Regions from separate parts of the Nostoc sp. DedQUE09 genome, predicted to be linked through region 1. Evidence: predicted binding sites of a transcription regulator. Region 1 holds the regulator's gene; the other holds the start of a gene.
The links. The regulator NtcA, encoded in region 1, controls nitrogen genes in cyanobacteria. The targets are predictions, from matches to a motif close to TNTGTANNNNNNNNTACANA.

Region 1 (15,555 bases):
ATTTCATGGTATATCTATTATCTTCGATCATCATGACCTCAGTCCGGAAATGTATGAAGCTAAGTATCGGCGGCGCGATATTTTTTATCATGGATTACGCTGGGCTGAACGCTTGACCTATGCCACAGCAGATATGGTAATTTCAACGAACGAGTCACACCGAGAGGTGGCTCTTAAGCGTGGGCACAAGAAACCAGAGAAAGTATTTGTAGTTCGTAGTGCGCCGGATCTTTCGCGCTTTCGCCGAATGCCTCCAAACCCGAATTACCGTAGAGGTAGAAACTATTTGATAGGTTACATGGGTGTCATGGGAGAGCCAGAGGGTATTGATTATCTCTTAAGAATGGTATATTACATTGTCCACAAAAAAAATCGCTCTGATATTCACTTTATGCTAATTGGTAGTGGACCTATGGCAGAAAAGCTTAAGGACTTATCTAAAGAGTTAGAAGTGAATGAGTTTGTAGAATTTACAGGGTTTAAGCAAGGTGAAGAACTTTTAGAGCGGCTTTCCAGCTGCGATGTTTGTGTAGAGCCTTCTCCAACATCTGCTTATAACGAAAATTGCACGATGAATAAAATTCTTGAATACATGGCAATGGGAAAAGCAATTGTCCAGTTTGATTTGCGGGAGGGAAGACGTTCTGCACAAGAAGCATCTCTTTATGCCAAGCCTAACGATGAGGTAGAATTTGCCGAGAAAATTCTGGAACTTCTAGATTCTCCTGAACGCAGAGAAAAGCTTGGAGCAGAGGGGCGACGCAGAATGGAGGAGATTCTTGAATGGCAATATCAAGCTCCAAAACTGTTAGATGCTTACGATAAAGTTTGGCAAAATAGGTAGCTATTTTAACTTTCCAAATTACTATACTGAATAATGAGTAGATGTTGATAATCAAAAATTACAAACTGACTAAAAGTCGAGTTTTTTACTTGACTTTTAACTTTTGGCTTTGGCTAAGATAATTGTTCTGACAAGGAATATAGCCGTACAATATCCAAGTAAAAATAAAGTCTTTAATAATCCAGAAATAAATTTGAATGAATATTAATGGTTGATGGCTAATGCAAAAAAAATTGAATTGAACGTCCTGTTAATAAAGGGTTGATTTATGGGACGGCTGTTAGAGTTAGGACGTAGTTAACTCACCTAGAATCCCAAAATTAACAAAGGTTTTGCTCAATTAAAGGTACACACACCACCGTTACAAATTTGTACTAAATAAGGACTAAATTTTTAACTTAAATATATACTACAATACAGTTCAGTTAAGCACTTCTTGCTTCTTTTCTTTGCATCTTTAGCGGTTCGTTAAAAAAATGATTTTGATAAAGAGTTAAGCTTTAACTGAACCGTGTTGGTCTATACTATATTTTATATTGTAAAATTATACATAATCAGTATTGTCAATTGTGCTGGTTTGTGGCTGTTATTAAGTCAATTTTGAGTTTCTTGCTTAACACCTGTACTTTGGAAGATTTATGTCAGAAAAATCTATGGAATCTAGAGAATCTATTGATTTAGACCTTAATCGTTACTTGTTGATATTGAAACGCTGGTGGGTGCCTGCTTTCAGTATATTTGTGGCAACAGTTATTTTGAGTGCTATATCTACAAAATTTCTGAAGCCAGACTATGAAGCAGAAGGAAAACTGTTATTCAGAGTTCCTAGTTTTAAAGTAGCAGGCAATAATCTTTCCCCTGGTAGCTCTGAAGGTGGAGACTCAGGAGATTTGAAACCATTGGTAGCAACTCAAAATCCCATAAGCAGTCAGATAGAAGTTATTTCTTCCCCAGCTTTATTGCAACGGACAATAGACAAACTACAACTCAAAGACAAGGAAGGTGAACCTCTGGAGGTAAAAGAACTACAAAAAGCTCTGAACCTAAAAATTATCGGTGGGACGGATGTATTGCGTATTAGTTATAGCAGTAACGATCCTGAAGAAGCAGCGGCAGTAGTCAACACAGTTATGAGGTTTTATTTAGAAAATGATATTCTGACAAATCGCTCTGAGGCAGGAGCGACTCGTCAGTTTATGGCCAAGCAACTTCCTACAACTCAAGCTGCTGTTAATAATGCAGAAGTAGCGCTACGTATATTTAAACAAAAGCATCGGATTGCAGATTTATCCGAGGAGACAAGGTCAGCTGTTGCGACTATTGGAAATCTAGACAATGAGATGAATACTGTCAAGGCTCAACTGGATGAGGTAAATGCCCAAACCAATGAACTGCGGCAGAAAGTAGAGCTAAATTCTCAGGAAGCGATCGCTGTGAGTGCCCTAAGTCAATCACCAGCAATACAGGGAATTCTTACACAACTCCAAGAGACTGATCGGCAGTTAGCGGTTGAGCGCAGCCGTTTTCTAGATGACAACCCTATAATTATTAACCTAGAAGCAAAAAAAGCCAATTTAAAATCTCTCCTGCAACAGCAAGTTGGTCAGACTATTGGCAATCAAACACAAGTTCCCCAGAGCCTATTGCAGATTGGAGAACTCAGACAAAGCCTGATACAAAACTTTCTGCAATCAGAAATACAACGTTTTGGCTTAACTCAAAGACTCTCCTCTCTATATAATTCCCGTGCTAGCTATGAACAGCGGGTGAAACTCATACCCCAGTTGGCACAAAACCAGCGAGAGTTAGAACGCAAAGTTGAAGTTGCAGAATCGACCTATCAAACTCTATTGAAAAAAGTTCAGGAATTACAGTTAATTGAAAATACAAATAGCCCTAGTTCTCGAATTATTGCTCAGGCTTTAGTGCCCACAGATCCTACATTAGGCAAAAAAATAATTGTCTTGGTGCTAGGAGTCATGTTTGGTTTATTTTTTGCCACTACAACAGTACTCTTTCTCGCTATGAGAGATAGATCTCTAAAAACACTTAAAGAAATTAGAGATGTATTTGGATATACTTTACTAGGAATTGTTCCTTTATCTGCTAAAAAGCTTCGTTCCCGTGATTCCAATACAGAATCAACATCTCAAATAGTTGCCGTCAGGGATACTCCCTACTCTTTAACGAGTGAAATGTACCGGATGATTCAAGCAAATCTGAAATTCTTAAGTTCAGATAATTTGCTCAAAACCATTGTGATAACTAGCGCAGTTCCTAAAGAAGGCAAGTCTACGGTTTCAGCTAATTTGGCAGCAGCGATCGCCCAACTAGGACGTAAAGTTTTACTAATCGATGCAGATATGCGAATTCCTTCTCAGCATCATCTCTGGCAACTAACCAATGAAGTTGGTTTGAGTGAAGTTCTTGTAGGCCAGGCTGAATTTGACATTGCCGTATCTAAGGTAATGGACAACCTTGATGTTTTAACTGCTGGAGTTAGGCCTCCCAACCCACTTGCTTTGCTTGACTCAAAACGGATGGCATCACTCATTGAGAGTTTCTCATCTCAGTACAAATATGACTTTGTAATTATTGATGCCCCTCCACTGCTTTTGGCAGCCGATGCTTTGACTTTAAGCCAAATGACTGATGGTATTTTGTTAGTAGCCCGACCCGGAGTAATTGATTCCAACAGTGCTAATGCTGCTCAAGAGGTATTAGAGAGATCCAATTACAACGTTCTAGGTTTAGTAGTCAATGGAGTCATTGATAAAAATGAATCTAGTAGTTATCGGTATCATTCTCACGAATATTTTAAACCAAGAGAATTGACAAAAGAGTTTAAGGGACTGGCGAAGAAATAAAGCTTCTAAAAAATTATTTTAGGAGTTACATCAAGTCCGGATAAATATTTATTAATAAAGACTGACGCTAAGACGCAACAAGTTTTAAATAATAAGTAATTAACCGGACTTCTAATTATATAGCGATCTTAGATAGCATAAAGTATATCTTTACCAATATAGGAAAAGCTATATTAGGATATGTAGATACAGCAGATATCAGGTAAATGAAGTACATAGACAAAACCCGAAAGCCTGTAGAGACTTTGCATGTAACGTCTCTAGATGTAGTGTATGAAACCGCTAACTGCTGTAATTTTCTGGATGGTAGTCCGATTTCTTCAGGTGTTGCCACTCCAGTTTCATTGAATTTATTAGAGTTTTTGCTCGCCTCGAAAGCAACTCCATGCACAAAACCCTGATTCATCCAAATATTTCAGGTCTATTTCTCCAGTAGCCGCACATAGTTCCCGCATCTGTATTCTGCTTGTTTCTGCGGTCAGTCTATGGGGTATTGTTTTCCCTTGTGGCTCTTCCTCTCCACTTTACAATTGGGTTGTAGACAAAAAACCTGTATAAAATAAGAACTTTACCATACAACCCAATACCATGCTTTTAACTACTACCGATGTTCGTATGCTCCTCTATCGGGTGCATAACCGGACACACGAGGATTGCCTTGAAAATCGGTTTTTAAACTACTCCACTTTAAACCACTATTAATTGCCGGACTTGTTGATTTCAATCTAAAGTCACGAGCTGATGCATTAACAAACTGCGGATCTCCAATCATATCATTAGATCCTTTCATATGGATCGTCGAATTATGGGGATAAACGTTGTAGTTATAACTGACGTTGACATTTTTCATATTGCTATTCACAGCATTACCAGGGGAAGCATACATAATGTTATTGAAAATTTTGACATCAGACGAATAACCTGCATAAATTTCGCCCTTTCCCTTTTTTTTAATTTCTGGACTTTGCTGATTCAAATATGCCGTGTTGTTGATAATATCGATACGTTGACTATCATGGGCATGAATACCTGAACCGCCATTATTGTAGGTGAGATTGTTCGCAACTAAAATCCGTCCTTTATATCCTTTTGAAACATCCACAATAATGCCATTACCGTCTGTAATCCTTCCGGCATCAATCCAAGGAACGTACATTCGATTGTTGTAGCTCCTGTTATTGGTTACAAATATCTTGTATCCCTGTTTGTTGTCAGAACTCCAATTATTAAGCATGGAAATGCCACTGCAACCATAAACTGTGTACCAAGAGTTATTGAAAACAGTATTATTATCCACTTTCACATAATCAGCTTGGATTGCTGAGATACCTGCTCCTCCACAATCATGCACTTTGTTGTTCAGAATATTTATGTGATGAGAACGGCCTTTGTTTCCTCCCTCAATGCTTATGCAATTTCCGTTAGTAAGCGGATTTGATCTGTTATATTTCTGACTTAACGCATAAGAACGGGTGATATTAGCATTGTTCCCTATAACCTCCAGCCCGTTAATCTCGATATATGAAGCTCCATTTGCAATCACGATACCATTCCATGTATTGTGCTGAATTTTTGGAAAATGCCCAGGATATGCTTTATATTTAATCCATGCATTTGCAGTTCCAGAACGTTTAATAGCTAGTACGGCCCCATTTTTGGGTCCATTCTTGTATTGCCCGTTCATAATAAGTACCGTGTCGCCAGGACTAGTAAGATTTGCTGCCCTTTGAAGTGTCTTAAAAGCGGATGAAGTAGAGAGTCCGCTATTTCTGTCGTTTCCGTTACCACTAACATAGTATGTTGTCGCAGTTGAAATACCACTGATCAGCTTGCGGCTAGGTAGTGGTATTTCCTGAATAGTGGATGGCTGAGGAACATCTTTAAATAAAGACTCTGTTATTTTCTGTCCTTGAACCAGACCTGTTAATGCCCAGGGAAGTACAAGAGATGCGCTCAAACTGAGAAAACCGAAACCATGAATCATCATAGGGAAAAAATAGGGTATGTTGCAAAAACTCAATCATTAACGGTTAGTAACTCTAGCCTTAGTTAATAACCCAGTATTGGATACGGTCGTATCACTGCCACTTGTAAGTTTATACACGGTTTTATAGGTTTAAACCTGCGCATTTTCGCGTAAATATGGCTGAACCACCTTTTGAGCTTGTGTTCCAAAAAATCGCAAACATCCGATAAAATCACTGAATCAAAAATATCAGTATCCAGAGTTACCCTAGCCATGAACACCAAGCAACCGTACAAATGGCGTCATTTCCAATTCGACATCATTCTACTGTGTATAGGCGGTATCTGTGGTTAAAATAGTATATCTGTCATCAATTAGTTAATTTACTTAAATAATTCTTATGATAATAATAATCACTAAATGGCTAAAAATAGGTTATAGACTAGTATTTAAGGAATCTGCTTTCTAAAATATTCTCATTATCATAAAAAATCCGAGTACTACAATAAAGATTTCAAAAGCCTATCAATGCACATTATGAAGCTACAGTAAGAGTTTTAAAGTTTCCAGTATTTCTATATGAGTAATATTACTTAGAATTATTATAATGACGGATATATAGAAGTGGTCAGATAGCTTAGAACATTGGCAAATCAGAAGAGAGCGGCTATCACAGCTATTTATAGCAGACTTGTCCTACCAGTATGAAGCCGCTATAAGAAACTTCCAGGTAAAAAAATATCCCGTAGTAGGGGCGCAAAGCCTTGGGCTGCGAGAAATCTAGAAATAATTTGGGATAATTTATTTTTTGCAAGTCCCTAAAACACAATTTGGAAAAATCGATGCCTTTTGGAGCATCCCCCATGTGTAACTTGCTTTTGATTAAAGGATAGTGCAATTTTAGGGACGAAGAGGGTTGCCCAACGTCCCCAATTTGCATCTATCTCTTAAACTAAAGTCCAAATAAGTTCAAAAGATTAAAAATAACACCTAGAGGTCCAGTTATGGTGTTGACGGTATCGCCAGTCTTAGCTGAACCAGATCGGTTGACTACTACAACGTCATTATTGCGGAGTATGGGATTAGTTTGCTCATTAATCCCAGCGGAGAAATCCACTTTTACTATACGTTTAGTGACAGAACCATTAGGGTTGAGGCGAATCAAATCAACAGCACTACTACTAGCTCTGGCATCATTAAATCCGCCAGCAGCAAGTATAGCTTGATTTAAAGAACTATTTGGCTGAACGTCTGTTAGACCTGGTTTTTTAACTTCGCCTACCACACCAACCTGAATCCGTGTAGGAGACAAAGTAGTGGTAGCTAATTGAGTAGCTTCTGCGGGGATAATTTCAGTTGCCGTCGGAATAACAATCGTATCTCCGTCTTGCACAATGATGTCTTGATTGGCATCACCACTCTGTAACAGTTGCCAAAGATTAATATCTATAGATTGTTCTGAGCCAGTTCTTGTAGGTCGGCGTAGCTTGAGATTACGCACATCAGCTTGTGCTGTAATTCCGCCAGCTAGTTGAATAACTCGTGTCACATTTGGTAAACCATTAGGAGTGGTAGTACCACTGTTAGTGGTTGTGCCCCCCTGTGCATCTGCGTTGGCTGGGGTGACAAGATACGAACCAGGACGGTTAACTTCACCAATAATTGTTACTGTGCGGGGTGTCGTTTGACTGGCGGCAAAGTTGGATGCAAATATATTGCGAGATTCTGCGACGTTGAAGTTGGTTGCTGTTGGCACAACTATAGTGTCTCCATCCCGCAAAGTAATATCCTGCGATAACTTGCCTGTTTGAATGAATTCTTTCAAATTGAGGGTGACAGCTTGCTCTGAAGAACGTCCTATTCTACGCCGTAATTGAACTTGAGTCACATCCGCAGCTAAAGTCACTCCCTGCGCTGTTGTTAATGCAGCTAATACAGTGGGGTATTGTACGCCTGGATTGTTCCCGGCGCCTCCGCTCAAGTTTAGAGTGTAAGCTCCAGGACGTGTCACCTCTCCAGCAACGAAAATATTGATGGGACGAGGGGATAACAGATTGACTGAGATTAAGGGGCGTTTGAGGAAGCGAGCATATCTTCTAGCTATTTCGTCAGAAGCTTGTTCAGTTGTTAGCCCTAGTACCGACACACTGCCAATTAAAGGTAGGTTGATTGCTCCACCTGGGGGAATTTGGTATTCACCTGTATATTCAGGTACTTCAAATACATTTACACGGATGAGATCGCCGCCTCCTAATGAATAATTAGTATCTAATAGTGTTTGTGTGGTTGGTGGTTGTGTAGTTGGGGGTAATGGTTGTCCCTGAGCTAGACTGGCAGATGACACAGCGGCATTGACAGCAGTTAACAAAGCCATACCTACAGCTGGCTGAATTAAGAATTTAGACAAACTTTTGTTAAGCATATTTACCTAAGACTCTGAAACTACGATCAATAAAGTACTGTCTAAACATTTTTATTTTGACTATACCTAAGTATTCAAGTTCCCCGACACTCTTATTTTCCTAGAAAAGTGTTATTTTCCGGAGGAAATTTGTTTATTGAAGTTAAATTTTTAGTGAAGTTAGCTTAAAGTTAATGTTGCTTGAATAGAGTAATATCAAAAAATATAGGATTTACGCAAATAAACCCAGTTTCTACAATAAATTGTCTATTAGCCAACAATCAAGTAGTCACTAATAAATTTTTATTGTCAAAGTTAATTTGATGACATTTAAAATCTGCGATGAGTAGTAAGGGACTACTGAAATTAGGAACAAGTTCATTAAATAAATACAAATAACCTTGAAAAGATGTCGAAATTTTATTTTTTTAGGTTGTGTTGGGCGAAGAGAACTCAAAAAAGCAGAATTTTGGGTTTTGTTCTTCAACCCAGTCGACAATTTACTATTTGGCAACAAAACTAATTCAAGAAGTTGTTTTTTCTTTGGATTTGTTGAATAAAAAATTCTTCTAGGGAGTGACGTGATAAGTTCATGGCGATAATTTTACCTTCCATGAGACGAAGACTGGCAAGAAAATCATAGTAATCATCTTGTAGTGTACCGTGCCAGGAACCATCAGGCTCAAATATGAGGGTGGGTATCCATTTTTTGAGAATTTCCCAGTCGCCACCTTGACCTTTGACGTGATATGTGTTTTTACCGCCTAAGAGTTCATTGAGCGAACCAGAGCAAATTAGTTCACCTTGAGCGAGGATGGCAATGCGATCGCAAATCTGTTCTACTTCACTAAGAATATGGCTGTTGAAAAAAATCGTCTTCCCAGCAGCTTTGAGGGCCAGAATAATTTCTCGCATTTGGTAGCGTCCCACCGGATCAAGACCAGACATTGGTTCATCCAGAAAAACTAAATCTGGCTCATTAATTAGTGCCTGTGCCATACCAACACGCTGTAGCATTCCTTTGGAATAGCGACGCAGCAGCTTTTTACGGGCATCGGCTTGGGATAAACCCACTAATTCCAGCAGTTGGGGAATGCGTTGGCGTTGGACACTCTGGGGAATTTGGAATAGTCCAGCAGCTAGCTGCAAAAATTCCCAGCCAGTGAGATAGTCATACAAATAAGGATTTTCTGGTAGATAGCCGATATGTTGCTTAACACTGCGATCGCCTATGGGTTTACCCAACAATAATCCTCGTCCAGAGGTGGGATGAATAATTCCCAGCAATAATTTTAAAAGGGTGGTTTTACCAGCACCATTAGGCCCCAGCAACCCAAAGGTTTCGCCTCTGTAAACCGTTAAAGAACAGTTTTTGAGAGATACGACTTTTTGATTTAGCCAAAAACCAGTGCGATAGACTTTTCGCAACTCAGAAGTTAGGACTACTGGCGGAGTGTCTGTCGTATTAAGTTGAGAATTAGGGTCATCTGCAACAGACTTCATCTCGGTTAAATCACTATTTATCAGCTTGGTATGAATTAAAAATTACCCGGTAGGCTGATAATAACCATCACCAAGCTGTGTGTCAATTATCGGGAACTGAGGATTGGGGACTGGAGAAGAAGCAAGGGAGCAGGGGAGAAATCAATTCAAAATTCAAAATTCAAAATTCAAAATTAAAGAACTTCTGCCTTCTGCCTCCTCTTTCCCAATGACTAATGACAAATGACAAATGATCAATCCCCAATTTGACTCTTTTCATAGAACTCCCTTAGAACTGGGAATTAAGCCAGCACGTCGGGGGTCAATTTCCACTGCCTGCCGTGTTGCTCTTGCAAAGGCTTTAAATGTCGCTTCAATGATGTGATGGGAATTAATGCCATCCAGTTGTCGAATATGCAGTGTCATCTGGCTATGGTTTACCAAAGCCACAAAAAATTCTCGCACCAGTTGGGTGTCATAGGTTCCTACCCGCTGAGTAGGAATTTGCAAGCCGTAGCTGAGGTGAGGTCGTCCAGAAAAGTCTAGCGCTACTTGAACTAAGGCTTCATCTAGCGGTGCAAGAAAATTACCAAAGCGAACAATGCCTTTTCTGTCGCCTAATGCTTGGTTAAAAGCTTGCCCTAAAGTAATGCCTACATCTTCATTGGTGTGATGGTCGTCAATTTCCCAGTCTCCCTTGGCTTGGACATCTATATCAACCAGCCCGTGGGAAGCAATTTGATGCAACATGTGATCCAAAAACGGAATACCTGTTGCTGCTGTGCAAGTTCCTCTACCATCTAGGTTGATGGTAACTTGCACATTAGTTTCACCAGTGGTGCGGTGAACAGTGGCAATCCGAGGAGTTTGGGTTAAGCGATCGTAGTTTGAATTAACTTGGCGATTGGTTGTTTGCATGGGGAGTGGAAAGAGCTAAGAGTTAGGAGTTAGGAGTTAAAAATTCATAACTCATAACTCCTAACTCCTAACTTTATCGCGTCACATTCCCATAATTTCATATCCTGCATCTACATAGAGAATTTGTCCGGTAATGCCGCTGGACAAATCACTACACAAGAAAGCCGCAGCATTGCCTACTTCTAGCTGAGTGACGGTGCGTCGTAGGGGAGCTACCTCTTCTACATGATGAATCATATCCAAAATTCCACCCACTGCTGAAGATGCCAAAGTGCGGATAGGGCCTGCGGAGATGGCATTCACGCGGATATTTTGCGACCCTAGTTCAGCAGCTAGGTAACGCACACTCATTTCTAACCCCGCCTTGGCAATTCCCATAACATTGTAGTTGGGGATTGCTCTGACACCACCTAAATATGTCAGGGTGACGATACTACCTCCCTCTGTCATCAAAGGTTTCGCTGCACCACTTAATTGCACCAGCGAGTAGGTACTAATTTCTAAAGCGGTGTTGAACCCAGAACGAGAGGTTTGGCTAAAATCTCCACTTAAATCGTCTTTGCTAGCAAAGGCTAGACAATGGATGAGGATATCTAGCTTTCCCCACTGTTCGCGGATTGCCGCAAAGGTAGATTTAATTTGTTCGTCATCTTGGACATTACAGGGTAGAAATAAGCTGGGCTTAAGAGGTTCTACTAACTCGGCGACTTTTTTCTCCATCTTGCCGCGTTCATCCGGCAGGTAGGTAATACCCAGGTTTGCTCCGGCGAGGTGCAGCTGTTGGGCTATCCCCCAGGCGATCGAGCGGTTATTGGCAATACCTGTAACAAGGGCATTTTTTCCAGTCAGATTTAGCATAGAAATTGTTAATGCGATCGATCATTAGGAGCATACTAGAATCTGAGGCACGTTTAGTCTTTGTTTTATACAGGATTGACAAAAATGAATATTGATAAGGGTGTTTGCTGTGACAAAAATCTTGATTTTTTATAAAGATATTCTCAAGATATCTTTATTTGTTCTTCAAAAAACCTTTTGAATACAGCTATTGGAACTACTTATCAACAAGTTGTAGCTGAAAGGATCAACAATTATGTATCATTATAAACAAAGAGTTATGAAGAGATTAGTTTGAGTATAGGAAAGTACAAAAAGGTTGACGGTGCTTTATTCATTTTTCGGGTGTATTCTTAGGTAATCAGTTTTTGTTTTTCCGGCATTGGGTAGGGGAAGGGAGATGATCGTGACACAAGATAAAGCCCTAGCAAATGTTTTTCGTCAGATGGCGACCGGGGCGTTTCCGCCAGTTGTGGAAACGTTTGAACGCAATAAAACGATCTTTTTTCCTGGCGATCCTGCCGAACGAGTTTATTTTCTTTTGAAAGGTGCTGTTAAACTTTCCAGGGTGTACGAGGCAGGAGAGGAAATAACGGTAGCGTTGCTGCGGGAAAATAGTGTTTTTGGTGTATTGTCATTGCTGACAGGAAATAAGTCGGATCGGTTTTACCATGCGGTTGCATTTACGCCTGCGGAATTACTGTCAGCACCAATTGAACAAGTGGAACAAGCACTCAAGGAAAATCCAGAATTATCAATGTTAATGCTGCGAGGTCTGTCTTCGCGCATTTTACAAACAGAGATGATGATTGAAACTCTTGCTCACCGAGATATGGGTTCTAGGTTAGTGAGTTTTTTACTAATTCTTTGCCGGGATTTTGGGGTTCCTTGTGCAGATGGGATCACTATTGATTTGAAATTATCTCATCAAGCGATCGCAGAGGCAATTGGTTCAACTCGTGTTACCGTTACTAGGCTACTAGGAGATTTGCGTGAGAAAAAGATGATTTCTATCCACAAAAAGAAGATTACTGTACATAAACCTGTTACCTTAAGTAGGCAGTTCACATAAAAACAATTGGAGAAAGGGGAATCGGCGCGTGTTCTATTTTGAAAAATGACACTAATAGCTAGAGGTAAATCTAAAATTGAATAATTTCAGCTATTGCCAATTCCCACTTCTTTCCAGACAATGCTTAAAAGTAGTAGGCTGTATCTGGAAGGATTTCGGTAGCTAAAGATGACCACCGGATACATCCTCATCGCAGCAATTTTGATTCTGGGAGGCGTAATTGCCACCGTGGGCGATCGCATCGGCACACGAGTTGGCAAAGCCCGCCTCTCACTTTTTAAGCTTCGTCCGAAAAACACTGCTGTACTAGTAACAATTTTTACTGGTGGTTTGATTTCCGCATCAACTTTAGGGATTTTATTCGCTGCTGACGAAGGCTTGCGCAAAGGAGTCTTTGAGTTAGAAGATATTCAAACAGACCTGCGACAGAAACGGGAACAGCTAAAAACCGCAGAAACTCAGAAAAGTCAGGTAGAGGGCGAGCTAAATCAAGCAAGAATCGCCCAAGCAAAAGCACAACAGGACTTACAGGCAATTAATCAATCCTTGCAGGCGGCGAATGCTAAACAGAGGCAAACGCAAGCCCAGTTGAACCGCACCATTAGTCAACAAGCCCAAACTCAAACTCAACTCCAACGCACTCAAGGTCAGCTAGATCGGGTTGTAACTCAATACCAAAAAGCCATAGCTGAATTACAAAGTGTTTATAACCAGAGAAAGGAACTACAGGCGGCAGTTGAACTATTGAAGACAGAACGTCAAAGACTCTATGCGGAAGCGAAAAAAGCCATTGACGAAGCCAAAACAGCAATTGAAAAACGCGATCGCGAACTTGCTAACCGTCAAGAAGCCATAAAACAGCGCGATCAAAAAATTGCCCAACTGGATCAACTAATTCAAAAACGTAATGTAGAAGTTGCAGCACGAGAGCAAGTGATTGCCAAACGGGAATCACGCCTCAAAGAATTGGAAACACAACAGGAGGAACTAGAACAGGAAGTTGCCAGGCTGGAAAAATATTATCAGTCCTACCGCGACCTGCGTTTGGGTAAGCTGGCCTTAGTTCGTGGTCAAGTTTTGTCCGCTGCTGTAATTCGTGTTACTCAGCCTGCTGCTGCTCGTCAGGCAGTGGTACAACTTTTACAAGAAGCCAATCGCAACGCCAACCTGGAATTAAGCGAGCCTGGTGCAAATCCGGCAAATTTAGAGCTGCTACGCGTGACCCAGGATAGGGTCGATCAATTGAGCAAGCAGATTGGCGATGGTCAAGAATACGTCGTGCGAATTTTCTCTGCTGGTAATTACGTCAGAGGAGAAAAGCAGATAGAATTTTTCGCGGATACAGCCCAGAATCAATTGGTTTTTTCGGGAGGCGCGGTGCTAGCCACCACTACTGCTGATTCCAAAACCATGACATCTTATCAGTTACAGCAGCGGCTAGAAATACTGATTTCTGCTTCCCAATTTCGTGCCCGTAATGCCGGAATTGTCGAAAATGTGCAAGTAGAGGGGACTTTTCTGCGCTTTGTCAGCCAATTAAGACAGTATAATCAACCCTTAGAGATCAAAGCGATCGCAGCAGAGGACACTTATACAGCTGGGCCATTAAGAGTAAAATTGGTGGCAATAGTTAACGGAAAAATTATTTTTAGTACTTAAAAAAGTATTTGCACACTGTTATTAGTAAGATTTAAACATATTGAACAGCAGTCAAAATAGTTGCTGTAGCTGAATTTTTTATTTAGCAGATACTATGCGTAGCAAGATCCCTGTAAGGGTACATTTCTAATTTTTATTTAATTAATTATGAATTTCCGTGAATTTTCAGCAACGCAACCAGTCATTTTGGGGTTTGATCCAGGTCGAGATAAGTGTGGTTTAGCGGTGATGGGACTGGATCGGCAACTGTATTATCATGAAGTTGTGTTAGCAAAAGAGGCGATCGCTACCATTGAGACACTGCGTCAAAAGTTTCCGATCTCTTTGATGGTCATGGGCGACCAAACTACAGCCAAACAGTGGAGACAGAAATTATATCAAGAATTGACAGAACCGCTGAGTATTATTTTAGTGGATGAACGCTACACAACCTTAGAAGCACGCGATCGCTATTGGCAAATGTTCCCGCCCAAAGGGCTAATAAAGCTATTGCCACAGGGTCTACGGCAGCCACCAAGACCTATAGATGACATTGTTGCCATCCTCTTAATCGAAAGATACTTAAATCGCCTCACAGAATCAACACTAAGCAGTCAGGAGTGAGGACTTAGATCGTTAACTCCTAACTCTAACTCCTAACTCCTAACTTTTAAAGTTCCGCCCGAATCGTAAAAGCGTAGTCTCCTCCAGGCTCTAGCTGATAATCTTGTTGCTCCAAAAATCGACCAAGGGGTTCTTTGATTAAGGCGCGGCCTTGGGAAGGCTTGACGGCAAGTTCTCCCCGGCGAAAATGCCACTGGAAATGCCACTCAAACTCACCCGCATTCACTTCGCCTTCTAGGAAGCCGTGTTGCCAGGATTGGCGGGTAATTCTGACATGGGCAATGGTTTCTGGCAGACGTTTTGCACTCACAATGCTTTATGTCAAGTGTGAAATAACAGCCGATGATGTAGGCTACTTATTTTATTTACCAAACATATCTTAATTAGACAAACTGACAAAGTGGGTATTTGTAGTTGACTAGGTTGTGTTTATGAGCAAAATGACTTCAGCATCCTGAAGTCGCGCAATCACCGAGAGCTTACCCCTACGGGAAAACAAGCTACGCGTAGCGTCTTGTAGAAAAGCATTAGCAAGTCTTTGAGAGTCACAGTTCATTGTAGAGATTAGAAAATAAATCAAACGAAAAATGCTAATTTTTTCGTTACTTCTAGCGATCGCGCTTTAACTAATGGCACATTTTAGGAATCGTTCCCATTCGCAATGTGAAGCAGTCTCTATCGTCAATACCCAAATTAGCAGTGTCCAACACTCCTATCATAATTGTGTCGCTCAAAGTCTTTGTTGGGAACCCACAGTATATTTATGTCGCAAGATAGCTGTTTTTTGAATCTATATGTACTCCAAATGTTGGGCAAAAGTATCTGAAGCATACAATAAATTAAAAACTAGAGATAAAAAGGTTTTGTGAATTACGCATAGACGCTTGTACGATTGGACAGTGCTAT
Region 2 (15,555 bases), on a different contig from region 1:
TACTGGTATTGGTTTAGTTTCCGCCTTGGGTGGAAGCTTAGAGGATAGCTGGCGAAATTTAATTTTAGGTAAATCTGGAATTCGTTTACATCAACCATTTCCAGAACTTACACCACTTCCTCTAGGTTTGATTGCTGAACAACCATCTGAGTTGACAATGTTAACTCGGATGGTTGTTGCTTCTGCTTTACAAGATTCTGGATTAGTTGCACCTTTAACTGATTGTGCTGTAGTCATTGGATCGAGTCGTTCTTATCAAGCGTCTTGGGAAATGCTGGCGCGGGAAATGTACAACGCGAATCATTTCCCCGTTTCCTCTTTTGGAAATTGGCTAGATACATTACCTCATATCAATGCGATCGCAGCTGCAAGACAAATCGGTGCATCTGGGATAGTTTTAGCACCAATGACAGCTTGTGCAACTGGAATTTGGTCTATTGCCCAAGCAGCTTTACTTATCCAAACTGGGCAATGTCAACAAGCGATCGCAGGTGGAGTGGAAGCACCAATTACACCCTTAACTTTAGCTGGGTTTCAGCAGATGGGTGCTTTGGCAAAAACTGGCGCTTATCCCTTTGATTTGCAGCGAGAAGGTTTAGTCTTGGGCGAAGGCGCAGCTGTGTTTGTCTTGGAATCAGCAGAGTTTGCAAAGCAGCGTCAAGCAAAAGTGTATGGTGAAATTCTCGGTTTTGGCTTAACTAACGACGCATATCATAGTAATTCACCAGAACCTGAAGGGAAAAGTGCGATCGCTGCCATCAAACAATGTCTAGAACGTAGTTGTCTGACACCAGCCGATATCGATTACATTCATGCTCATGGCACAGCTACCCAGTTAAATGACCAAATGGAGAGCATGGTAATCCAGCGTTTGTTTCCCCAAGGCGTGGCAGTTAGCTCCACGAAAGGAAGCACAGGTCATACATTAGGGGCATCTGGGGCTTTAGGTGTAGCTTTTTCTCTCATGGCGCTAAAACATCAAATTTTACCACCTTGTTTAGGATTGCAGCAGCCAGAGTTTGATTTAGATATTGTTACAGCAGCACGTCTAAGCAAAATCCGCCAGGTATTATGTTTGAGTTTTGGTTTTGGGGGACAGAATGCCGCGATCGCTTTAGGAAGGTAAAAATTTTGGATTTAACTATCTGACCAATAACATATAAATTTTCATTTAGGGGCAGCTGTGCGCCCCTACAACAGTGATTTTTGAATAATTTTTACATATCAGAATATAAAATATAAAACTGTAACAAAAACTACAAAATCTTTCCTTTTTCAAAAAAAAAAGGATAAGCTTAGGTACAGATGAGATCCGGTTCGCAAAGATACCGTGATTAGGAGAAAACTTATGATTTCAAAATCTCTGTTGCTGTCAGAACCTGCTTCTCCAGCGCATATATGCCCATTTGACCAAGCCTGTAGCTACTTAGAAGCGGCAGCTAAAGAATTAAATTTAAATCAGGGTTTGCTAGAAATTCTCAGCCACCCGCGTAAAGTTGTTACGGTTTCCATCCCCGTGAAGTTAGATGATGGGGAAATACAAGTTCTCGCTGGACACCGAGTGCAGCACTCTGATGTCTTAGGCCCATACAAGGGCGGAATTCGTTACCATCCGGCTGTGACTTTGCGCGAAGTATCCGCTCTAGCAATGTTGATGACCTGGAAATGCGCCTTGTTAGGTATTCCTTACGGTGGTGGAAAGGGTGGCATTGCTATAGATCCCAAACGCTACAGTGTTGGCGAATTAGAGCGAATCAGCCGCCGTTATATCAGCGAGTTGATTAAAGATATTGGGCCTTCCGTAGATATTCCTGCGCCAGATATGGGTACTTCTGCACGTGAGATGGCTTGGATGATGGACACCTACTCTGTAAATGTTGGTCATGCTGTACCAGGAGTTGTAACTGGAAAACCCCTTTCTATTGGTGGTTCTCTGGGGCGAGAAATGGCAACCGGACGTGGCACGATGATTATTGTCCGTGAGGCGTTAGCAGATCGAGGTAAATCTTTGGCAGGAGTGCGAGTAGCCATTCAGGGTTTCGGTAACGTCGGCTGTGCCGCAGCGGAATTACTATATGAAGCAGGCGCAAAAATTATCGCTGTTTCAACTGGTGCTGGGGGAATATTCTCTGAAGCTGGTCTTGATATTCCTAAGTTAAAAGTCTACGCTGCTGAAAATCGTAAGAGTATTGTGGGTTTCCCGCAATCTGTACCAATTAGCAATGCAGATTTATTAACCTTACCCTGTGATGTCTTAATACCAGCAGCTTTGGAGAACCAAATCACTGAAGAAAATGTCAATCAGGTGCAGGCGCAAATTGTCGCAGAAGCAGCTAACGGCCCGGTTACTCTTGAGGCTAACTTGGCCTTAGAGGCGCGGGGTGTGACAGTGTTACCAGATATTTTGGCCAATGCTGGCGGTGTAGTAGTCAGTTATTTAGAGTGGGTACAGGGTCTTTCCTACGTATTTTGGGATGAGGAGCGCGTCAACCGCGAAATGGAACATTTGATGGTACAAGCGTACCGCAAGGTGATTCATCAGTCGGAGGTACGGCAAATTTCTTTAAGGTTAGCAGCTTACACCTTGGGGGTAGGTAGAGTAGCTCAGGCGTTGACTGACAGAGGTCTTTATCCTTAAGTTTTTATACTTAGTTGTTCATTAGGCAGAATAGATCATTGTCGGTAGTAATTTTACTTGATCCGCCATTGATTTATCTGCCTTATTTTCTTGAGCGATCGCGACAATATAACTAGTACTAAATGTCTTCGATATCACAATAGTAAGTTTAATAAATATAGCAAGCAAACTCAAAAAAAGGTGTTGTTAATTTTCCAGAAACTTTTGACTACTCAAGCGTTTTTTTGCAACAAAACTTTCTTCACCAACGTCATTTATTAAAAATGCAACTTATACCGATTTACCTGTGAGATTGCTCCAGAACTTAGGGGTTAATATCATGTCCGCTTGATTGCTTATTAAATCCGAAGAACCCCACCCCGCCAAAGCTGTGCTTTGTCTCCCCTCCCCGCCTGCGGGGAGGGGTTGGGGGTGGGGTTCTTTTATTATGGGTAATTTGGCGGACATGATATAAGTCCCAAGTCTTAGCAAGCTTGATTTTGTGTTTCACAAATAATTGGTATTACTAATTATTATTTTTAGACTAAGATGTTTGCTCATGATAAAGTTTCTTGACTGGCGAAAACCTTTAGCGATAACTGCAACACTTTCGTTGACGCTGACAGCATATCCTGCTAGCTCTACTATTCCTACATCACTCCAAAATTCAAGTAAATACCAACTTGTACAGGCCCCAGATAACTGCCGCCGAGTTGAGACTAATGGTGATAATCTCAATATCCGGTCTAGTCCAGATGGTGCAATTATTGGGACATTGCGTAATTACTCACTTGTAATTATTGAAAAGACCAATTCTTCAAGTAGCTGGGTGGCAATATCATCACCGCAGTCTGGCTATATATCTGCCGCTTATCTCAAGCAATGTGGACAGCCAGTACCTCCCTCACAAACAACTTCTCAAACAGATAACTGTCGCAAAATTTTTGTGGGAGGAGTTTTACGTGTCAGGCAAGAACCCTCAATTAACAGTCCTATTCTTGGAGTTCTACAAAGTGGTCAGCAAGTAACAATTAAAAATCGTGGAAAAGATGGTTGGGTGCCAATTTCATCCCCCGTCAATGGATATATTCCTTCAATAGTCCTCAGTAGTTGTACATAGATTATAAATTAACGTCTTGTGCAACTTTTATTCAAACCTAACCCCTCAACACTAATGACCATTTACTAGGGAATCTACGGTGTATATACAAGTCGTCGAAAAAAGCTAGGTTTCCTCATTGTTCTTTTGTTCCTATGCTCTGCATGGGAATGACTAATTAGGGACTGCTGTTTCCAGTCAGACATGGAGTCAGCAGCATACATGAAGCATTCCCATGCAGAGCATTTAAACATCTTCTTCAATGAACCTTACGACTGCCCAGAAGGTGCAGCAGCATGAATCAAGTCTGGCTTCTCGTCACTAGGAGGATGCTCAATACTTTGATCCGATGTGGGGCGTTGATGGCGATTACTAGTTTCGATTTGTACAGGTTGACCAGTTTCAATTGACTGATAAAGCGCTTGAATGATCGAAACATCAATCAATCCTTCTGTCCCAGATGGCTCTGGGTCTTTATCTTGCAGAATACAATCAGAGAAATAGGTAAATTCAGCTGCTAGTTGATCGCGATCCTCAAAAGTATGCTCTTGAGTTTCACCATTAATTGTCAGGTAATGCTTGATTTCTCCCTGCCAAGGATATGCAGGTTGTACTCGTAAATCGCCTTGAGTACCTACAATCTGATAAGTCGAAACACTTGCCCCTCCAAAGCTACAGGTAAATGTTGCCAATCGCTCATTCGGGAAGCGCAAGATGACGCTAGCCATTTCTTCCACTTCGCTGAAGCGTTGTTCTCCGTTATTGGCAGCTACAGCAAATACTTCAATTGGTTCATCTTGAAATAGGTAACGTGCAGCATTAATGCAGTAAATGCCAATGTCATAGAGCGTCCCACCACCTGTGACATCTCGTAAACGAATATTGCCTTCTTCTACTTGCTGAGTAAAAACCGAGTTGAAAATTCGTGGTTCACCAATTTGCTTTGAGCGCAAAATTTCGACTGCTTGTAAATTGGCTTCTTCTAAATGTAAGCGGTAGGCAATCATCAGCTTCACATTATTGTCATTGGCAGCTTTAATCATTGCCTCACACTCTTGTTCAGTTACCGCCATTGGCTTTTCACATAATACATGAATTGCCTGATTAGCAGCCCGAACAGTGAAGTCGCAATGCAAGTGATTGGGCAACGCAATATAAACTGCATCAACCTCGCCGCTTGCCAGACAGTCCTCATACTCATCGTAAGAGTAAGTATGGTTAATCCCATACTTTTTGCTCAGTTCTTCGTTTTTTGTAGGGTCATCTGAAACCAGTGCGACTAATTCCGAGTTTTCAGTATGGACAAAGGAAGGTAAGGCGGCTTCTTGGGCAAACCAACCTAAACCAACAACGGCGTAACGAATTTTGCTTTTATCATTTGTAGCAGTCATTTTTATCCTCTTTGATGAAGTAATATTTAGGTAATTTTAATGCCTAATTACGTGTAGAACATGGCTAATTATTTATGCAAGCATTTAAAAAAAAGTGCATGACTACATTGCTAATGCAGCTTCTACATTTGACACTAACTTAGCTTTCGTCTCTTGAAACTCCTGTCCTAATTCAGTTAGCTCTTGATCGCTCATACATTCGCGCACAGCATTAAAAATTTCGCTTTCTTCCTCTTCTACATGATGCTCAAGTATTTCCTTCAATTCGCTCATCTTTTCTTTAAACTCAGGTTTAGTAGGCTTAAGCCCCTTAATTTCTTCTAAAATAACTGAAACTTCTTCATGTTCTTCTTCAGCCTCTTCAATATATTGTTCAGTTTCTTCGTATTCTCGCAAAGCTGGGTAGAACACTAATTCTTCAGTTCTTGCATGTAAGATCAGTTCTATATAGATTTGATTGAATTGCTCAACCAACTTTGCACCTTTAGCTTTTTCTGCTTCTGCAAAAAGCTTCTCAACTTGCCGATGCTCTGCTTCAATTAATGAAAGAATGTCTGTTGCTTTAGTTTTAGCCATTTTTTCCCTCAGTAATAATTGATTTTTTGGGCTGATAAGTTGGAGTTTAATGAATGGAATCTCGTATATTCTCAATGACTTGGGAAATCAAAACCTCATTCTTTGAGTAAGCTTTAATTTAGACTTAAGGAATATTTTCGGTATTGCACCTTAGCTGAAATTCATAACCTCAGCATGATGGATGCTGAGTATATACCATTAGCGACTCAAGGCTACAGCCCAAACCTCGAACACCTGTTGAAGATTCCCACACATTTGATTTGCTACAGCCTCACAAATAAGTGGTGTGAGTCCTAAACATAACTAAGTACTATTTGTCTTTGATGTTACAACAGAAATGACAACAGCCACTTAGTATATATGACAACCGACCTTCAAAAACAGGGATTATTGCTTCTGCGTCAAGCGCTTGATAATTCCACAGCCGACTTTCGCCCTGGACAATGGGAAGCGATTGAAGAATTACTTCAGCAGCGATCGCTCTCAACTTGCCATTGACATATTTCCTGCTATACCCATTGGCTCTTTAGAACAAATCTTAGATGAAAACTGGTTTCCTGAATATAACCACAATCATCACGGTAAACCCGATTAAAATGAATACGCAACTTGGGTTTCCATAGGAGTATGCAGACGTGCAGCCGGACTTAATAGGCTTGGAAATTAGTAAGGGGGAACTGAGACGTTTGACTGGGTTCGATCCAGAAGACGTTTTTCGCCCCTCGGTTTTGCGAGATAGCAAAAAGCGATTAGGGTTTTTTATCAGTGAAATGCTGGTGACGCTGGCACTAACGCCAATAATTGTGGGCTTTGTTTACGCGTTTATTATTCTGCCAACTATTGGTTCTTCAATTCGACTAGGAATTCTTTTACTAATTTTAGTGCCAATGCCGATATTAGTGGGGCGGTGGCTGTGGCGACAATTAACCTGTCCTGAAGGATTGACAATACTTTTAGATGAAGTTGATAAATATCATGACCTGGTTAGTGCGATCGATATTAATGACCAATTGGCAGCATCAGGAAACGTAGAAAGCAGTATCCATGACCGAGATAAAGTCACCGCCGCCCTACAACTAATTAGAGAAGATTTAGTCCGCGCTCTGAAAACGGAACGAATTTTGCGAGATAATAAAAAATTGCTTGCTAATAACCAAGAGTTATTTGTGAATAATTTAGCCAGTCTGCAAGCTTTACAAGTTAGTAGTCAAGCAGGCGAATATGCTCAACTGCTAAATCAATCATTGCAAATTGCGATCGATGTGCAAGCAGAAATCAGAAAATTGCAAAAAGGCTAAGAGAATGTTTGTAAAAGTGGTTACACGAGAATTTACCTGCCTCCGCAGGTTAGAAAACCCTTGATTTTGGATTAGTTCACGGAGGTGGACTTTGCTTATGTAGTAGCGACTTCTAGTCGCCCAATACTTTCCCAGAAAACAATCGCCCCGTTGACTTAAATGAGCAACAAACCCAAAATAATCGTCCTAGATGATGACCCTACAGGTTCTCAAACAGTCCACAGCTGCTTGCTGCTAATGCACTGGGATGTAGACACTCTACGCCGTGGGTTACAGGATGATTCGCCGATTTTTTTTGTGCTGACTAATACTAGATCGCTAACGCCAGAGTCAGCTGCATCTGTCACCAAAGAAGTTTGCCAGAACCTGAAAATCGCTTTGAATGCTGAAGGAATCGACGATTTTCTAATTGTCAGCCGTTCTGATTCTACTTTGCGGGGACATTATCCCATTGAAACTGATGCGATCGCACAAGAACTTGGCCCCTTTGATGCTCATTTTCTCGTACCAGCATTTTTTGAAGGCGGACGCTTCACCCGTGACAGCGTGCATTACTTGATGATTGACAGTGTAACCACCCCAGTCCATGAAACCGAATTTGCTCGTGATTCCGTCTTCAGCTACCATCACAGTTACTTACCCAAGTACGTCGAAGAAAAGACTCAAGGACGAATTAGTGCCGAAGTTGTAGAAAGGTTTCTCCTGTCCGATATTCGCGCTGGTAGTTTGGAACGATTGTTACAACTTAATGGTAATCAGTGCGCTGTCGTCGATGGTGAAACTCAAGCCGATCTCAACCGCTTTGCAGTAGATATATTAGCAGCCGCCAGTCAAGGCAAACGCTTTCTCTTTCGCAGTGCAGCAAGTATTTTAACGGCTTTAGCTGCTTTACCACCCCAACCCATTGCCGCCGAAAACATGGGGCAGTACGTGCGCCAAGGCAAACCAGGTGCGGTGATTGTTGGTTCCCATGTGAAAAAGACTACCCAGCAATTAGAGGCGCTGTTGCAACTAGAAGGAACTGTGGGCATCGAAGTGAATGTGGGGCGATTACTTGATGATGCAAATCAATCTGCGACATTACTAACTGAAATCCAAGAAAGTACACGGGCGGCACACGAAGCTGGCAAAACACCAGTGGTTTATACTAGCCGTCAGGAACTAAATTTTCAAGATGTCAAGACACGATTGGAGTTTGGGGAAAAAGTTTCAAGTTTATTAATGGATATTGTGCGCGGTTTACCATCTGATATAGGATTCTTAATCAGCAAGGGTGGCATTACTTCAAACGATGTCTTGAGTACTGGACTAGCTTTAACTTCAGCCCGTTTACTCGGTCAAATTTTAGCTGGTTGTTCAATGGTGTTAACGTCATCCGATCATCCCCAGTTTCCTGATTTGCCTGTGGTGCTGTTTCCAGGTAATGTCGGCGATGCTGATGCCTTGGGGACAGTTTATCAGAGGTTGACCGTGCCAATTTGAGATTTTAGACTTTCCTGCGGAACGCTACGCGTAGCTTGCAACTCCTGCGGGGTACGGCTACACTCAGTCGAACGATTTGAGATTAAAGAGTCTTTTGGTTAATGTCGGACTAATATCCTACTACGCCAATACCCCTTGTGGTCACTGAGCCGGTCGTTATGTGAGTGACACAAATCCAAAATCCAAGTTGCGCTGTCAGCGCACCAAAGGTGCGACCCAAAATTGAAAATCTGTTGTCTTTTGGCTAGTACTGCATGACTTCTGATTCTGCGATTCCCAATCTAAAGTCAAATTCTGCACTTCCTAATGCAGAATCAAACTCTATCCTTTCTGAGGTAGAGGCAAATCCTACTGTTTCTGATGTAGAGTCAGATTCTATCCTCCCGGATGCTGAGTTAAAATCTGTCCTCCTTTATTTAAAATCAAATACTGTTCTTGGAGATGTAAAGTCAAATCCTGCTGACCCAGATGTAGAGTCAAATACTGATGCCGGAGCGGATTTTATCCTGACTGACTTAAATCCCGATGAGTTAGCATTACCAGGGCATCGTGTAAATGACAATAGTCAAGTCCAGTTAAAAAGTAAGGAGGGACGACTTTTATTAATTTTGCCCTCAGAATCTCAAGTATCTGCCTCAGAACTCACTTGGTCTGATATTTGGCAACAAATCAGGCAACGTCTGAGCGCAGGCGATCGCTTCCGGGTAGCTAATACACCTGTGCATTTAATGGCACAAGACCGTTTAGTGGATACCAGACAACTCCAAGAACTCGCCGAAGCTTTGAGTGAAGTCCAACTGCGACTGATATCTGTCTCGACGAGTCGGCGGCAAACTGCGATCGCTGCTGTAACTTCTGGGTATTCAGTAGAACAATTACAGCCCGCAACTTCCCTGAGTTCAGAGCCAACCGCTACAGCGATCCCCCAAGAAGATGCCCTCTATTTAGAAATGACAGTCCGCTCTGGAGTAGAAATTCGTCATCCTGGGACAGTAATTCTTTTGGGAGATTTAAATCCAGGTGGTATTGTAATTGCAGATGGAGATATTATTATCTGGGGTCGTTTGCGTGGAATTGCTCATGCTGGGGCTGGAGGCAATCGTGAGTGTCTGATTATGGCCTTGCAAATGGAACCAACCCAACTGCGGATCGCAGATGCTGTAGCGAGAGCACCAGAAAAACCGCCAATCCAGTTTTCTCCAGAGGTGGCACATATTACGCCCCAAGGAATTCGTATCGCTAGGGCTACTGATTTTTCTAGAAATCAATTTACCAAAAGCAATCAAGAGCCATAAATATTTACTTAAAGAATGAAGTATATAGGTAAGGATGAAATAAGACAAATATTCATGCCTCGCCCTCATCAGGGAGAACAGATATTTCTTCATACTTGATACGATACTTCATACTTTATACTGCAATTTACTGTTTTATATTTCCTGAACCCTCATTGACCGCATTTCTATCATGACTCGCATTATTGTGATTACCTCCGGTAAAGGAGGAGTGGGTAAAACCACAGTTTCAGCAAATTTGGGTATGGCTTTGGCCAAAATGGGGCGTCAAGTTGCTTTGGTTGATGCGGATTTTGGTCTGAGAAATTTGGATTTGCTCTTAGGGCTGGAAAACCGCATCGTTTATACTGCGGTAGAAGTTTTAGCCAGAGAGTGCCGATTAGAACAAGCCTTGGTAAAAGATAAGCGCCAACCCAATCTCGTACTCTTGCCGGCAGCCCAAAATCGTTCCAAAGATGCAGTCACACCCGAACAGATGAAGTTATTGGTGAATGCACTAGCACAAAAATATCAGTACGTGATTATTGATAGCCCTGCCGGTATTGAAAATGGGTTTAAAAATGCGATCGGCCCGGCTAAAGAAGCGTTAGTTGTCAGCACACCAGAAATTTCTTCAGTTCGCGATGCCGATCGGGTAGTAGGCTTACTAGAAGCACAAGGTATCAAGCGTGTTCATTTAATAATTAACCGCATCAGACCCTCAATGGTGCAAGCAAATGATATGATGTCAGTGCAAGATGTTCAGGAACTTCTCGCCATTCCCTTGATCGGGGTAATCCCTGACGACGAGCGTGTTATTGTATCTACCAATCGCGGCGAACCCTTAGTGTTAGCGGAAAATCCATCTTTAGCTGCCACAGCCTTTGAGAACATTGCTCGTAGATTAGAAGGGGAAAGTGTCGAATTTCTGGAGATCGACTCGTCCCAAGACAGCATCTTCGCCCGGATACGAAGGTTGTTCAGGACAAAGATTGTCTAACTTACTTTTCCAGTCTCCGCGCCAGACCTATTCGTAATGATTGAACTTCTAGAAAAACTTTTTTTTCGCGGCCCTGATAGCAGTCGAACTCAAGTTAAACGTCGCCTGCAATTGGTGATTGCTCACGATCGCGCTGACTTAGATCCTCAAACGTTGGAAAAAATGCGGAAAGAAATCCTAGATGTAGTCTGTCGCTATGTCGAAATTGAGACAGAGGGCTTGGAGTTCTCCTTAGAAAGCAACCAACGAACCACAGCTTTGATTGCTAATTTGCCCATCCGCCGAGTGAAGGGTGCTATACCTGAATGGGAAAGAGGTGATAAATAAGTCTTTATAGTTTTAGGATTAAGTTTTAATAACTAAGTAAGTCGGCGTAAATAATTGTTGTTGGAATAAGCAATAAACATAAGGGTTTTAGCTTAGTTCATTTTTCTTCATATAGTTTGATTTGATTGTGCCAACTTAATTAGGATGTAGTGAAATTATTGCCAATTGCGACGAATCATACCAACTTTTTGGTTAATTAATTAAGAATATTTACAAAAAAACGATTCTACGTCAGATGAGTTGAAATAACACAATTTTTTATTTGGGTATACTTGCATACAAGTACTATTGAGACTATGTTAGGCTTGTATGTCACGGCTTCAAATAATCTTTTTTCGTATCACCCTCCTCGTATCTGCTGCTATTTTTATTGGGCTGGCTGCTTTTTTTGGGGTGATGCTTGTTACAATTACTGGATTATCAACCTGGTCAACTCTAACCCAGCCACGCATTCAATGGGAAGCTACCTCCGCAACTGTAGTTCGTCGAGAAACCTTCACCTTTAGCGAGTCTGAGCCAGAGGGTAAAAAACTGAGCTGTCCAGTAATTCGATTTACAGTTCAAGGTCAGCAGTATGAAGAACAAAGTGAGCCTTGCGTTGTAAAACGCCGTCCTTGTCAAGATTCAAGGCGTCACAAGTGTCCCAGAGATGCTCAATTTGAAAGGGGGCAAATCGTAAAGGTTTGGTACGATCGCACCAACCCTCGAAACACTTTTATTGGAACTACTGCACCTGCTCAATCTAGCTTGGGAGATGCGATTAAAATATTTGGTTCTCTAGTACTACCGATTGGAGTTTTGCTTGTGGTTGCTAAAGTGATGCTAGATGCTACAAAGCGGCTCAATACTTTTCGGTTAAGGGGGAAAGGGGAAAGGGAAAGGGTTTGATATTTACCTTTACCCCTTCCCCTTTAACCTTTACCCAGACCAAAGAGAGATTGTTGGATTTATCCGAAAAGTATTGCAAAACGGCTTGGAAAGACTTAGGAGTAATCTAGTTTCTCACTGTCCCTTACTGACGAAAAATAGGACTCGCCCATTAATGGCAGATTGCAAGATTTTTTCTGTTAATTGCCCCATCCATGAGGGGATGAGGCTTGTAACTAGCCAATAAACTATCGGTAGGCAACTTGTGGGCCTGCCCAAATTTCTGTCACCTTTTTACCAAAAGTAATCGGCCGATCGTTGTCTGTTGTAGTGATAGTCTTGCCATCATTAGCAACTTGCATTAATGGCCAGTTTTCCTCGCCCAATTCCCCTGCACGAAATAACACATGTTCTGGTTGGCTTTTACTCCAACCTAACAATACGGCAATTTTTTCATGTTCTTCCTCACTAACAGGAGTGACTGTGTTAGCGTGATTTTTTTGCCGATCCCAAATCACTGCACTATCTGTAGAATCACCTGTGTTAAAGATACCTTCAAACTTGCGTGCTAAGAAGCGATCGCCTTTTTCTGACCAACTAACTGGAACTAATACCCCAATCTTACCACTCGGATCACTTTCTTCAGACGATTCTCCTTTTACAGCCTTTATTTTTAATAAAGGATCGCTAACTGGAGTCGTTGAAGCCATCACCCACAATTTCTTAGTCTGCATATCTTGGACAAACATCATGCTGGTGACACGGCTGTTGTACATTTGGGGTTTTACTTCCAGTTGTACTCGACTATAAACAGCATACTTACCATCTGGAGAAATCACGGGTACGCTGCGATAGTGACGTACTCCAGAACCACCATTAGCAGCAATAGCTTCTTGAGTTGCTGTAATCCATTTCCAAGGAATCGGATGAGGGCTGCCGATGGGATCTATTTGTTCTGCTTGGGACTCATTAGCTGTTTCCACAACAGGTATTTCCGTCGTTGTGGTTGATTGAGATTCTCTAATAGCTGGTGCTACTTGAGTTGCTGTCAATGATTCAGTAAAAGACTTTTTTCTAGAGAGATAATTTTCTTGTCCTCTCAAAGACTTAACATTAGCAGCTTTAAGTTTACGTATTAAATTAAGTTGGCTAACAGGAACATCTGTTGATGGTGCGAGTTCAACTGCTGCCAAAGAATCGGGAACAGTTACATCACTTAAATCTAAATCGCTGCTTGAGAGATAATTATCTACTTCAGTTGAAGACTCAATTTTATCCGCTGGTAATACTTGCGGTTCCTGAACAGCAATACTTTGTGTTGGCACAGAGTCAAATTCTTCTGTGATCGATTCGATTTGATCTGTTTTTAATGTTTCAGCTATCTCAGGTTCCCCAACTACAGCTATTTCCTTTGATACAGAGTCAGATTCTCCAGCCATCGAAGTTAGTTTATGTACTTCGGATCTTACTGGGATCGTGTGAGCCGATGCTCCTAATAAAGGTGCAATAAGTATCACAACGACAACGTAATTGAGAAATGGTTGTGTGCGGAACCATCCTGACAGCAAAAGGGGTTTAAGCATTTGTAGACTCTCTAGAGGGGGCAATTGCTATGTGAGAAGCAATACATCAATAGCAATGGGCAGGTGGTAGTTATATGTATAACAAGAAACTAAAAGTAATGACGAAATAATATCTTCAAAGTTTGCAGAGGTTTACAAAAATTAAGTATCATCGTCTACACTTTTTCTGACTTAAGTACGGGATATTTTTTTGCAAAAATATGCGAGTATAGTAAATATGCTGAGAACTCAGTAATTACTACACAATCTATAACTACCCTATACAAAAACACACCAAAAATAAGTCTTGGTTAAGGGATATTTAGGATATAGTTTGAGGAATGATGCTGGCAAATAAGAGATAATCTAACTTAGCTACTGGGGATAGTACGAGCGATCGCTAGTACACAGCAAATAGGCTAGGTTACACACTAAATATAACAGCGCAAACCCTCATGATGGTAAACGTGAGGCGTTAATTAAAAACCTGGGAAAGCGGACGCATAATACATCATACTCAGAAGATATTGCTATCAGCAACCCAAAGTTATAAATTGCTATCTAAACTACAAAAATAGCTAGAAGACGCAATAGTTTTTCGGAAATTTAACTACGTTGAAAGCTAATTTCGGGAATACGAGCGGGAACACAAGAAAATTCACTCGGTAGATGCTCTAGCGAATCGCAACGAAAAACCACTAAGTGATTAGGTTCACTAGAGGCAGATGCGCATAATACTAGCTGTTACACTTGTCAACTTAACTATTTAAGTTAATCAAGCAGCCTTTGGTTTCATTAATACGAAAATATTCTACCACCAAACAGCCAAAATTATTTACAGGTAACAACTGTATTTTGCAACTGCTGTTCGGAATTCAGGAGGCTGCTGATAATGGCTGAGTGACTTCTGTTTCAACATGCAACTTAAATGTTGTCAGTTATGAAGGGCGCACTTACGATTAATTAATGACTCACGACTAAAAACTACTAATTATTAATGAAAATTGTATTTTTTGGTACACCTCATTTTGCTGTACCCACCTTGGAAAAATTATTGAATCATTCAGAATTCGAGGTGCTGGCGGTTGTCACCCAACCAGACAAACGCCGGGAACGCGGAAATAAACTGACCCCTTCACCTGTCAAAGCGATCGCAACTGCTCACAACTTACCAGTATGGCAACCCGAACGGGTGAAAAAAGACACTGAAACTTTAACCCAACTCAAAAAATCAGATGTAGATGTGTTTGTTGTTGTCGCTTATGGACAGATATTATCGTCAAAAATATTGAATATGCCAAAATTGGGCTGCATTAATGTGCATGGCTCGATTTTACCCAAATATCGGGGTGCAGCGCCGATTCAGTGGTGCTTGTACAACGGTGAGAGGGAAACGGGGATCACGACAATGTTAATGGATGCAGGGATGGATACCGGCCCAATGCTCCAAATAGCTACTACACCGATTGGATTACTGGATAATGCCCAAGATTTAGCCGATAGACTAGCAGAGATCGGTGGAGATTTGTTGGTAGAAACTCTGTTGAAGTTGGAACGTAAAGAAATTCAACCAATTCCCCAAGATAATTTAGCAGCTACTTACGCCTCTCTGATTCAAAAACAAGATTATGCTTTGGATTGGTCAAAAAGTGCGATTCAATTACACAATCAAATCAGAGGCTTTTACCCTAACTGCACGGCTACCTTTCGTGACAACCTGTTGAAAATCACCGCTTCTGCTCCCCTTGGTTCTGTAAGCGATGTCTGGCGACAAGCCGCTTTGCGTCTACGCGATCTCCCACCAGAATTGCAAGAATTAGCACATAAATTGCCTGATTTGTCAAATACATCAGATAAACCAGGAGTTGTAGTCAGCATTGCCAAAGGAATCGGTGCGATCGTCCAAACTGGGGAAGGTTTATTGCTGTTGCGAGAAGTTCAGTTAGCTGGTAAACGTCCCCAGTCGGGATGGGATTTTGTTAATGGTACCCGCATAACTGTAGGAGAAGTTTTTGGTGCCGGAAGCTGACGGGGATGCAAGAGATGAGGGAAAATAACTTTT

Region 2: a site for NtcA is predicted at 1,244-1,263, ahead of RMY27_RS23145 (Glu/Leu/Phe/Val dehydrogenase). Genes of this name have one in related genera too.

What each region holds. Positions count from the first base shown of each region.
Region 1 covers NZ_JAVRCE010000022.1:55,521-71,075, forward strand. The annotation lists gene RMY27_RS15995 (glycosyltransferase family 4 protein) at 1-844, shown strand, start outside; gene RMY27_RS16000 (GumC family protein) at 1,483-3,711, shown strand; gene RMY27_RS16005 (hypothetical protein) at 3,918-4,112, shown strand; gene RMY27_RS16010 (right-handed parallel beta-helix repeat-containing protein) at 4,313-5,698, opposite strand; gene RMY27_RS16015 (polysaccharide biosynthesis/export family protein) at 6,630-8,099, opposite strand; gene RMY27_RS16020 (ABC transporter ATP-binding protein) at 8,598-9,581, opposite strand; gene hisB (imidazoleglycerol-phosphate dehydratase HisB) at 9,837-10,478, opposite strand; gene fabI (enoyl-ACP reductase FabI) at 10,560-11,336, opposite strand; gene ntcA (global nitrogen regulator NtcA) at 11,716-12,387, shown strand; gene RMY27_RS16040 (DUF3084 domain-containing protein) at 12,556-14,046, shown strand; gene RMY27_RS16045 (pre-16S rRNA-processing nuclease YqgF) at 14,194-14,649, shown strand; gene RMY27_RS16050 (DUF3146 family protein) at 14,696-14,959, opposite strand.
Region 2 covers NZ_JAVRCE010000041.1:50,123-65,677, reverse strand. The annotation lists gene RMY27_RS23150 (beta-ketoacyl-ACP synthase) at 1-1,126, shown strand, start outside; gene RMY27_RS23145 (Glu/Leu/Phe/Val dehydrogenase) at 1,349-2,638, shown strand; gene RMY27_RS23140 (SH3 domain-containing protein) at 3,177-3,737, shown strand; gene RMY27_RS23135 (Gfo/Idh/MocA family oxidoreductase) at 3,986-5,107, opposite strand; gene RMY27_RS23130 (hemerythrin domain-containing protein) at 5,210-5,683, opposite strand; gene RMY27_RS23125 (hypothetical protein) at 6,044-6,181, shown strand; partial or broken gene RMY27_RS23120 (DUF29 domain-containing protein) at 6,153-6,278, shown strand; gene RMY27_RS23115 (hypothetical protein) at 6,319-6,981, shown strand; gene RMY27_RS23110 (four-carbon acid sugar kinase family protein) at 7,141-8,463, shown strand; gene minC (septum site-determining protein MinC) at 8,718-9,758, shown strand; gene minD (septum site-determining protein MinD) at 9,931-10,737, shown strand; gene minE (cell division topological specificity factor MinE) at 10,774-11,064, shown strand; gene RMY27_RS23090 (DUF3592 domain-containing protein) at 11,374-11,952, shown strand; gene RMY27_RS23085 (hypothetical protein) at 12,180-13,514, opposite strand; gene fmt (methionyl-tRNA formyltransferase) at 14,491-15,522, shown strand.